DNA from 3 places in the Pseudoalteromonas sp. NZS11_1 genome. Region 2 is predicted to be linked to each of the others. Evidence: predicted binding sites of a transcription regulator. Region 2 holds the regulator's gene; each other region holds the start of a gene.
The links. The regulator sigma-54, encoded in region 2, starts transcription at its own class of promoters, with help from an activator protein. The targets are predictions, from matches to a motif close to GTTGGCACGNNNNTNGNNT.
Positions count from the first base shown of each region.

Region 1: a site for sigma-54 is predicted at 1,320-1,338, ahead of I6F44_RS05780 (EF-hand domain-containing protein). Genes of this name have one in related genera too.
Region 3: a site for sigma-54 is predicted at 1,441-1,459, ahead of I6F44_RS15540 (CsbD family protein). Genes of this name have one in related genera too.

Region 1 is NZ_JADYXK010000004.1:203,981-207,266, forward strand. It holds gene xthA (exodeoxyribonuclease III) at 1-481, opposite strand, end outside; gene I6F44_RS05775 (hypothetical protein) at 722-1,153, shown strand; gene I6F44_RS05780 (EF-hand domain-containing protein) at 1,380-1,901, shown strand; gene scpB (SMC-Scp complex subunit ScpB) at 2,053-2,643, shown strand; gene rluB (23S rRNA pseudouridine(2605) synthase RluB) at 2,640-3,286, shown strand, end outside.
Region 2 is NZ_JADYXK010000001.1:281,460-284,745, forward strand. It holds gene rapZ (RNase adapter RapZ) at 1-22, opposite strand, end outside; gene ptsN (PTS IIA-like nitrogen regulatory protein PtsN) at 41-493, opposite strand; gene hpf (ribosome hibernation promoting factor) at 498-785, opposite strand; gene I6F44_RS01175 (RNA polymerase factor sigma-54) at 811-2,310, opposite strand; gene lptB (LPS export ABC transporter ATP-binding protein) at 2,380-3,105, opposite strand; gene lptA (lipopolysaccharide transport periplasmic protein LptA) at 3,102-3,286, opposite strand, start outside.
Region 3 is NZ_JADYXK010000024.1:56,468-59,753, reverse strand. It holds gene hrpB (ATP-dependent helicase HrpB) at 1-729, opposite strand, end outside; gene I6F44_RS15545 (group II truncated hemoglobin) at 813-1,226, opposite strand; gene I6F44_RS15540 (CsbD family protein) at 1,507-1,704, shown strand; gene I6F44_RS15535 (xanthine dehydrogenase family protein molybdopterin-binding subunit) at 1,774-3,286, opposite strand, start outside.

The sequences.
Region 1 (3,286 bases), on a different contig from region 2:
CTAAATCGGTGGGTGATATGTTGATATCCCCCATGACAATTACATCTTGATCGGGTGTGTGATTGGTTTCAAGGTGTGTCATTAAATCTTTATAAAATTGACGTTTATAAGGGAATTTAGTTTCGTGATTAATATTATCACCTTGTGGGAAATAGCCATTCATGACAGTAAGATCGCGACCGTTTTTTTGTTCAACAGTGACGCTTATCATGCGTTTTTGCGATTCATCTGTATCGGTGACAAAACCTTTTAAGACCGATTTAGGCTCTTTTTTGCATAACATAGCTACGCCATAATGCGCTTTTTGACCATGAAAGTAGACGTGATATCCCATTTTTTGTACATCTTCTAATGGGAATGCTTCGTCGTGAACTTTAATCTCTTGCAAGCCAATAACGTCTGGTTGATGTTTGTCGATAATTGCTTGTAATTGGTGAAGACGAGCACGCAGACCATTGATATTGAAAGAAATCACTTTCATAAAATTTACCTTAAAATTGGTTCTATTTAATAGCTTAAATTGTATCAGTAAATACGCGTACATAACATGACTGAATTGAGATAATAGCTGCGTAAATGTTGATCAAATGATGGGTGAAGTTTAAACATTGTGAATACAATATTAATTATTTAAATAAATAAAAAATTCAATTGAACTTAACTTTATTGAATATATAATGCGCGAAATTCACTTGTTTAGCTCGTTCAAATAGGATCTCTCATGAAAACACAACTACTTTTAGCCACTGCTTTACTAGCATCTGCAACTGCGTCAGCACAAAGCAATACTTACTTTAGCCAAGATAACAAAATTGAGTCTAAGTTATGCGTACTAAGTGCAAACGAAGGCTTTAGCGTTGCTCGTAAAGAAGCTGCCCAGCACGGTGTTTACCTATCTCGTTTTTCTAAAAGCATTTTATGTAATGGCGAAGATATTCGTGATATTGCTAAAAAAACGACATTAAGCAACGCATCAGTTGAGAAAGTAGAAGTATTTGCAAAAGACGCTCAACAAGAAACTCAACTATGTATGACGGCTTTAAAACAAGGTTTAGCACCTGTTCGTCAAAAAATTGGTAACCTGAACTCATTAAAATGTAATGGTCAAAACGTTACTGAGTTTGTTAAGCGCTACCAAAACGCAGCAATCTAATTGTTAGCTTAACTATATAAGTAAAATTGAAATACCTGGTTTTTACCGGGTATTTTTTTGCAAAAATTACAAGGTAGTTTGCAAAGCTTGCAAGCTTAACTTATTGAAACTGCTTAATAAATATACCGAATGAGATTAAGTTATTGATTATTATAAGTTAACTATTATTGGCATTAGATTTGTATTAGTTAAAGTGACATTTAATTAATTACGAAGGATACGTCTTATGAAAAAGTTAACATTAGCAGCCACTATTTTAGCATCATTAAGCCTAGCGGCTTGTTCATCTAATCAAGGTCTTGAAAGAATAGATAGTGACTTTGCAAGTTTAGATAATGATAGCGATGGCTACATCTCAAAAGTTGAAGCTGATGACGATAGCATTTGGGGCCATTTTTCAAATATTGATACCAATATGGATAACGAAATTAGCCGCAAAGAATTTAACACTTACATGAAGTTAAACAATGGTAAAGTAGCTACTGATTCTGAAGTAAGTGAGTCGGCATTTAAAGCTGAAATTGCTAAATTCGATAAAATTGAAAGCAGCTTTGCAAGTCTAGATAACGACAGCAATGGCTATATCTCGGTAGTTGAAGGTAACGATGATGATATTTCAAATCATTTTGGTTATATGGATAAAAACCAAGATAAGCGGATCAGTAAAAGCGAGTTTATGGGTTACATTAAAAAATATGGTAACGCAGTAGCTGAAGATGATGCATTAGAAGCCATTAAACACAGCTAATAGTTGTCATTTTAATAAGCAACAAAGAAGCCAGTGCTAGTCACTGGCTTTTTTGTGTTTTAAATTTAGTTATTTGATAGATATATTTTCCTAGTTTGGTGTTGTTCTGTCATAATAGATGGCTGTGTATTTTTATTTGTTAAGAGTGTGTATGGCGGGTCGACGAATTAGTGATGAACAACTAGTTGAGATCATTGAAGCAGCTATTTTTGTTGCAGATAAGCCTGTTAGTAAACGCCACATTAAAGACATCGTATTAATAGATTTAGCTATTTCTATGGCACGAATAAATGACGCAATAGATACAATACAAGAACATTTTCAAACTCGTGGTATTCGCTTAGTTGAGGTTGGTAGTGGGTATCGGTTTCAGGCATGCAGTAGTTTAAGCCCTTGGTTAAATAACTTGTGGCAAGAACGTGCACCAAAATACTCGCGTGCTTTACTGGAAACAATATCACTTATTGCATACAGGCAGCCCATTACACGCGGCGAAATTGAGCAAGTAAGAGGTGTTACTACGGGTTCGAATATTATTAAAACCTTACTCGAAAGAGAGTGGGTTAAAGTGGTAGGGCATAAAGAGGTTCCGGGTAAGCCGGCTTTATATGCAACTACTAAGCAATTTTTAGATTATTTTTCGTTAACTGGGCTTGAAAATTTACCTGCGTTGCCAACAGAGCAGCAAAGTAAAATTAACCAGTTATTGAGCGATCCTTCTGTGAGAGAACCATCCGAATGAGTATTATACAAGGTGAAAAGTTACAAAAAGTCTTAGCCCGTGCAGGCGTAGGCTCACGCCGTGAAATGGAAAAATACATTGACGCAAACCGCGTTAGTGTAAACGGTAAAGTGGCAAAGTTAGGTGACCGTGTTGAAGAAACCGATTTGATTCGTGTTGACGGACACAGTGTAAAAATTGAAGAAAAAGCAGACCGAATCTGTCGTGTGATTATGTATAACAAACCAGAAGGTGAGTTAAGCACACGTAAAGATCCTGAAGGACGTCGTACTGTATTTGATCGACTTCCGCGTATTGATGGCGATCGCTGGATTGCGGTTGGTCGACTAGACGTTAATACATCAGGTTTAATGCTTTTTACAAACGATGGTGAACTGGCAAACCGTTTAATGCACCCAAGCTATGAAGTAGAGCGTGAATACTCTGCGCGTGTATTTGGTGAAGTAACCAATGAAACGGTTAAAAACTTACTACGTGGTGTTGAGCTTGAAGATGGTCCAGCCAAATTCACGACTGTAACCCCTATGGGTGGCGAAGGCGTTAACCGTTGGTTTAACGTAACGTTAAATGAAGGGCGTAACCGTGAAGTTCGTCGTTTATGGCAGTCTCAAGATGCGGAAGTATCTCGTCTTATTCGTATTCG
Region 2 (3,286 bases):
CGCTTATGATAATTAACTCCATTTAACACCCTTTATAAAACTATGATTGATTGACAATAACTTGGTAAAGCTCAGTATCTGATTTTGCACTGCGTAACTGTTTACAAAAATCTTTATTGTTTAGTTTATCAGCAATGGTTGCTAGAGTCTTTAAGTGCTGCTGGTTATCGCCATCTGGTACGATGAGTGCGACGAAAATATCAACAGGGCGATTATCGATTGCATCAAAATTTATTGGAGTTTCGCTAACGAGTACTAAAGCCAAAGGCTCTTCTGCACCGCTCATTCTTCCATGAGGAATGGCAATGCCACGCCCTATACCTGTACTACCCAATTTTTCTCTGCTCATTAAAGCATTAAGAATATCTTGTTGCGGTAAATACGGAAGTTTGTCGTGAGCAAGTTCGCTAATGAACTCTAAAATTCTTTTTTTGCTATTAAAAAGGACCGCAGCTTTGCTGCAGTCCTGGCATATAAGTGAGCTTAATTTCATCATATTAGTGTCGAGCAAGCTTCTCTTTGTGTTTAATTACTTGTCGATCGAGCTTGTCGATCAACGAGTCAATGGCGGCATACATATCTTGATGTTCTGTAGAGGCAAATAACTCAGCACCGCTTACGTGTATGGTGGCTTCTGCTTTTTGATTTAATCTTTCTACATCGAGAATGACATGAACATTATTAATATGATCAGAGTGTCTTTCTAGCTTCGCAAATTTGGTATTAATATAGTCTCTTAGTGAATCGGTTAATTCTACGTGACGACCAGTTAAGTTTAGTTGCATAAGCATTACCCTCTTTTTTTGCGTCTTAAATCAAACTTTTACGTTGATTTGACGGTGGAATAGCCAGAGATTCGCGGTATTTTGCGATTGTACGTCTCGCTACTTTAATTCCTTGCTCAGCCAATATATCCGCTATTTTGCTATCACTCAATGGTTTTGCTGAGTTTTCTGCTGCGATTAATTTTCGGATAAGCGCACGGATTGCTGTAGATGAACATTCACCACCGTTTTCGGTGCTTACATGGCTTGAGAAAAAGTATTTAAGCTCAAATATACCACGGGGTGTATGCATATACTTTTGGGTTGTTACGCGCGAAATTGTTGATTCGTGCATTTCTACCATTTCAGCAACATCATTTAAAACCATTGGTTTCATGGCTTCAGGACCGTGTTCAAAAAAGCCTTGTTGTTGTTTAACAATACAATTTGTTACTTTTAATAGCGTGTCGTTTCTACTTTCTAAGCTTTTAATAAACCATTTAGCTTCTTGTAAATGCGAGCGAATAAACTGGCTGTCACCACTGGATTTTACAGTGCGAGACATTGCAGCGTATTGGCTATTAACACGAATTTTAGGCATGCTATCTGGGTTTAATTCAACAACCCAGCGGCCTTTAATTTTTTTAACTGACACGTCTGGAATAACATACTCAGATTCTTCTCTTACAATAGTATCTGCAGGTTTAGGGCTAAGAGTATGTATTAATGTCATTACTTCTTTAAGCTCTTCTTCTTTGAGCTTGGTTTTCTTCATTAATGTACGATAGTCACGAGCAGCTAATAAATCAATATGCTCGGTTAAAATCATTTTTGTTTCATTAATGTAAGGTGTTTCTTTATCAAACTGGTTAAGCTGAATACATAAACACTCTTGTAAACTACGTGCAGCAATACCAACAGGATCAAACAGTTGGATGCGTTTTAATACAGCTTCAATTTCATCAAGTTCGACTTCGTTATCATCTTCGTTTTCTTGATTAAAGCTTTCTAAAATCTCTTCGCAGCTTAGTGTTAAAATACCTGAATCATCGACGGCTTCTACAATAGCAATAGCAATAGCTTCGTCTGTAGGGCTAAATGGCGTTAGTTGTAACTGCCACATTAAATACTCATGGAGCGTTTCAGTAGAGGCGCCTTGGTATATTGATTCGTCTTCAGGCATCGGACCCGATGATGCTGCTGGGGCGGCACTCATGTACTCATCCCAACTAACATCCATAGCCATGTCGTCACTTAGCGTGTCTTTTGCAAGTGCTTCACCACTATCTTGTTCGTATTCGCTTGGAACATCATCGGCAGATGCGCTAACAGTTATGTCATCTGTATCTGCTTTTTGCTCGTTTTTACCTGCAGCGTCTTCTGAATAGTCTGCTTCTTCAACCTCTAATAGCGGGTTGCTGTCGAGAGCTTCTTGTATTTCTTGCTGGAGATCCAATGTACTGAGTTGCAACAAACGAATAGCTTGTTGCAGCTGTGGAGTCATTGTAAGTTGCTGGCCCATGCGCAGCTGTAGTGATTGCCTCATGTATCTCTAACAATCCTTTTATGTTGTTATAATTAATACTAGCAGATGCTTAAAGACATGGCGTAAATGTTACAGCCTAAATTGCTCGCCTAAGTAAACATCGCGTACTGTTTTATCATTTAATACGTGTTCTGGAGTACCTGATGCAATCAGCTCCCCATGAGAAACAATGTAGGCTTTTTCACAAACATCAAGGGTTTCTCTTACGTTATGATCGGTAATTAATACACCAATCCCACGATTTTTAAGATGTTCTATTATTTTCTTTATGTCTAATACCGAAATCGGGTCAACACCTGCAAATGGTTCATCCAGTAATATAAATTTAGGATCTGCTGCCAGCGCACGTGCTATTTCAACACGACGACGTTCGCCACCTGACAATGCCATACCTTGGCTATCACGAATGTGTTGTATGCTAAATTCATCTAATAATTTATCGAGAGTGTCTTCTCTAGCTTGTTTATTTAACTCTTTGCGCGTTTCTAAAATGGCCATTAAGTTTTGATAAACAGTCAGCTTTCTGAATATTGAAGACTCTTGCGGTAAGTAGCCAATGCCTAATCTAGCACGACTATGCATAGGTAAAAGAGTAATATCGTTATCGTCTATCGATATTTTACCTTTGTCGCTAGGTACAAGTCCTACTATCATATAAAACGTGGTGGTTTTACCTGCGCCGTTAGGGCCAAGTAAGCCAACAATACTGCCAGCTTTGACTTCAAGGCCGACGTTTTTTACAACTTCACGGCCTTTATAGCTCTTTGCTAATAGCTCTGCTTTTAATGTACTCATGGTTGACCTTTGTCGCTTTTTTTACTTTTTTTAGTCTCGATTGGCACTAAAATTGTGTGAACGCGGTCAGTTGAGTTTTCATCTTTTTCGGCACTGATTAGCTGCTGCTCTATATCGTAGGTAATGCTTTTAGCATTTATTTTTTGTCCCGCTTGCGATACTTGTGCATTACCAACAAGCG
Region 3 (3,286 bases), on a different contig from region 2:
CTCGCCAAATAGCGTTGCAACTTGGCAGTTACTTGGTAAATCGCTCAGTGCTTGTTGCACGCGTAGTATTTCAAATTGTCCAGGTAAAAATACCAATGCGCTACCTGTTTGCTCATTAAGTGCTTGTTTTATTATGGTAGGAATTGCATCAAGCCAACGGCTTTCATCTTTTATGGGTATGTATATTTCGTCTATTGGGTAGCTGCGACCGCTTGATTGAATTACAGGGCAGTCAAAAAACGCTGTATAACGCTCAGTATCAAGAGTTGCCGACATAAGCATAATGGTTAAATCTTCACGCAGCGCACTTTGGGTCTCGAGCGCAAAGGCAAGTGAGGTATCGGCTGCAATTGAACGCTCATGAAATTCATCAAATATCAGTAAATCAATATCGCTTAATTCGGGGTCGTTTTGCAACATGCGCGTTAGCATGCCTTCGGTGACTATTTCGAGGCGCGTATTAGCGCTTACTTTACTCTCGCCCCTAATCCGCAAACCCACACTTTGCCCAACACTCTCGTTTTGGCACTTTGCTAGGTAGCTGGCAATATTACGAGCAGCTAAACGGCGAGGCTCTAGCATTACAATACGTTTAAAATGCCCATCGCGCATTAGTTGCAGCGGCAACCACGTAGATTTACCCGCACCAGGCGGCGCTTGTAATAACGTAATAGGATTACTTTGTAATGTAGTAACGAGTTGTTGATATATGTCTTGAACCGGCAGCACAGCTATTTACCCTAAATTGCTTTGCAGGCATTGTAACAAAAAACCGCAGCGACACCGCGGTAGATGTTTATTAATAATTGCTATTAACTACCCGATACCATTCTAATTCGATCTGCAGGCACTCGTAATTGCTGCATTAAGTAAATTTTAAATGGTGCTTCGTAAGGTTGCTCATCAACCGCTTTTTGCATGCACAAAAGCCATGCGTCACTTTGCTCAATTCCTACATGTAGATGTTTGTGCGCTTGAGGAATGTTAATACTGCCAAAATGTTCAGCGTATAATTTAGGACCACCTAACCAGCCCGACAAAAAGTAAGCGAGCTTTTTACGTGATGCTGATAAATCTTTTGAATGCATACTCCTTATATTTTCAGCCTCTTTTAAAGCGTCCATATTATCGTAAAACGCATTCACCAATTGTGTAATACCTGCTAACTCACCTGCCATTTTGTATGAGCAGTCATCCACTCCGTATTCACACGTTTTTGTATTCATAACTCACTCAGGTTAACTACTTTGTTTAATACCTGCATATTAGCTTAAAACAAAAATTTAAGAATGAGTTACATCAAAGCGGCGTAACTTATGTCAGCAATAATTACAGGCTGCTATGTATATTTTTTAATAAATAGCGCAATATTAAAAACAAAATCGCTCAACATAAAAATATAACCAACTGATAATAAAAACAATAAAACCATTATTATTCCTTGGTACAAGGCTTGCTACTTTATAACTGACAGTTAATTCACTAACCTAAAGTAAGGATAAACTTATGAACAGCGATCGTATCGAAGGTAATTGGAAAGAACTTAAAGGTAAGGCTCAACAAAAATGGGGCGATCTTACCAACGACGATTTAGATAAAATTGAAGGTAGCCGTACAGAGCTAGTTGGTAAAATTCAGCAGCAATACGGTAAATCTAAAGAAGAAGCAGAGCGTGAAGTTGATGAGTTTGAAAAAGGTCGTTAAACCGCGTTAACCGCTTTTAAAAAAACCGCCATTTGGCGGTTTTTTTTGTTTAAGCTGTAGGTTATTTAGCTACGCTTTTAATTGGTTACCAATCGGTAACTGCCTAATACGCTTTCCGCACGCTGCAAAAATAGCATTACATAATGCTGGCGCATAAACTGGTGTAGACGGCTCGCCTACCCCTGCTGGTGGTGCATCACTTTGTACAATTTCAACGTCAATCTCAAGAGGTGAGTCGCTCATACGCGGTACGCGATAATCATGAAAATTACTTTGCTGTACGCGGCCTTTATCAAAGGTAATACCATCGCTGATTGCAGTTGTAATCCCGTAAATAGAGCCACCTTGGGTTTGGTTTTTAACGGTGTCGGTGTTTACAACCGTACCCGCATCAATGGCAACCCAAGATTTAATTACTTTTAAATCGCCAGCATCCGACACTTCTACCTCAACTACCGTAGCTACGTAAGTTAAAAAGCTTCTGTGTGCTGCTATTCCTAAACCTCGACCTTTAGGAAGCTCTCGCCCCCATTTACTCATGTCAGCTACTTTTTCAATCACATGGCGCAGTCTGCCAATATCTAGAGGATAAACCGCTTTATCGCCACCGTAATTATCGTATGTAGCATTTTGCTCAGTTACATCAACAATACGACTCGGACCTATCGTGTCTAGTAAATAGTCTTTTTGGTCACGACCGGCTTTGTGCGCTGCTTCGCCAATAAATGACTGAATAGCAAAGGCATGAAAAATATTTGATACAGAACGCATCCAACCAATTCGTGCTTTGGCAGGCGCATCACCGTTTTCTAACTTCATGTTAGGTGTGTTAATGGGGTTATCGGTAAATCCTAAACGCAGTTCAAAGCTCCCTGGCGTAGTCGCCCCTTCTGAAAAGGTAGAGGTAATTGGTGAAAACGCGGTGCGGTGTAAATACGATTCTATTGCGCCATTTTTATCTAGCGATGCTTCAATGTGCTGAGCCGAAACTGCATGGTAAAAACCATGTTGTATGTCGTCTTCACGCGTCCATTGAACACGAATAGGCTTGCCTACTTTCATTGAAAGGTAAGCTGCTTCAGCTGAAAAGTCAGGTTTTGATTTACGCCCAAAACCGCCCCCTAACATGGTAACGTTAACGTTAATTTTGCTCTCATCCATACCAAGCATTGCCGCCACTGTTTTCATATCGGCTTGTGGATTTTGCGTAGCAGCCCATATATCAACACTGTCTTTGTTGTACATAGCAGTTGCACAAGGTGGCTCCATTGGGGCTTGAGCAAGATGCGGCGCGTAATAATCAGCTACCAGTTTATTGCTCGATTTAGCCAACACGCCCATGGCATCGCCTTTATCACGTATATTTGCCTGTGGAGTTTGTACTGTTTTTAGTAATGACTTTTTAAATTCTTTTGAATTGTAATCGCCATTTTTGCCATCTTCCCACACTACTTTTAATGCTTTACGCCCTTGCCATGCAGCCCATGTGTTTTTAGCTATAATCGCAATGCCGCCTTTTGGCTGAAACTGCGGCGCGCCTTTTGGTGCAGGTATTTCAATAACATCTATAACGCCGTTTATC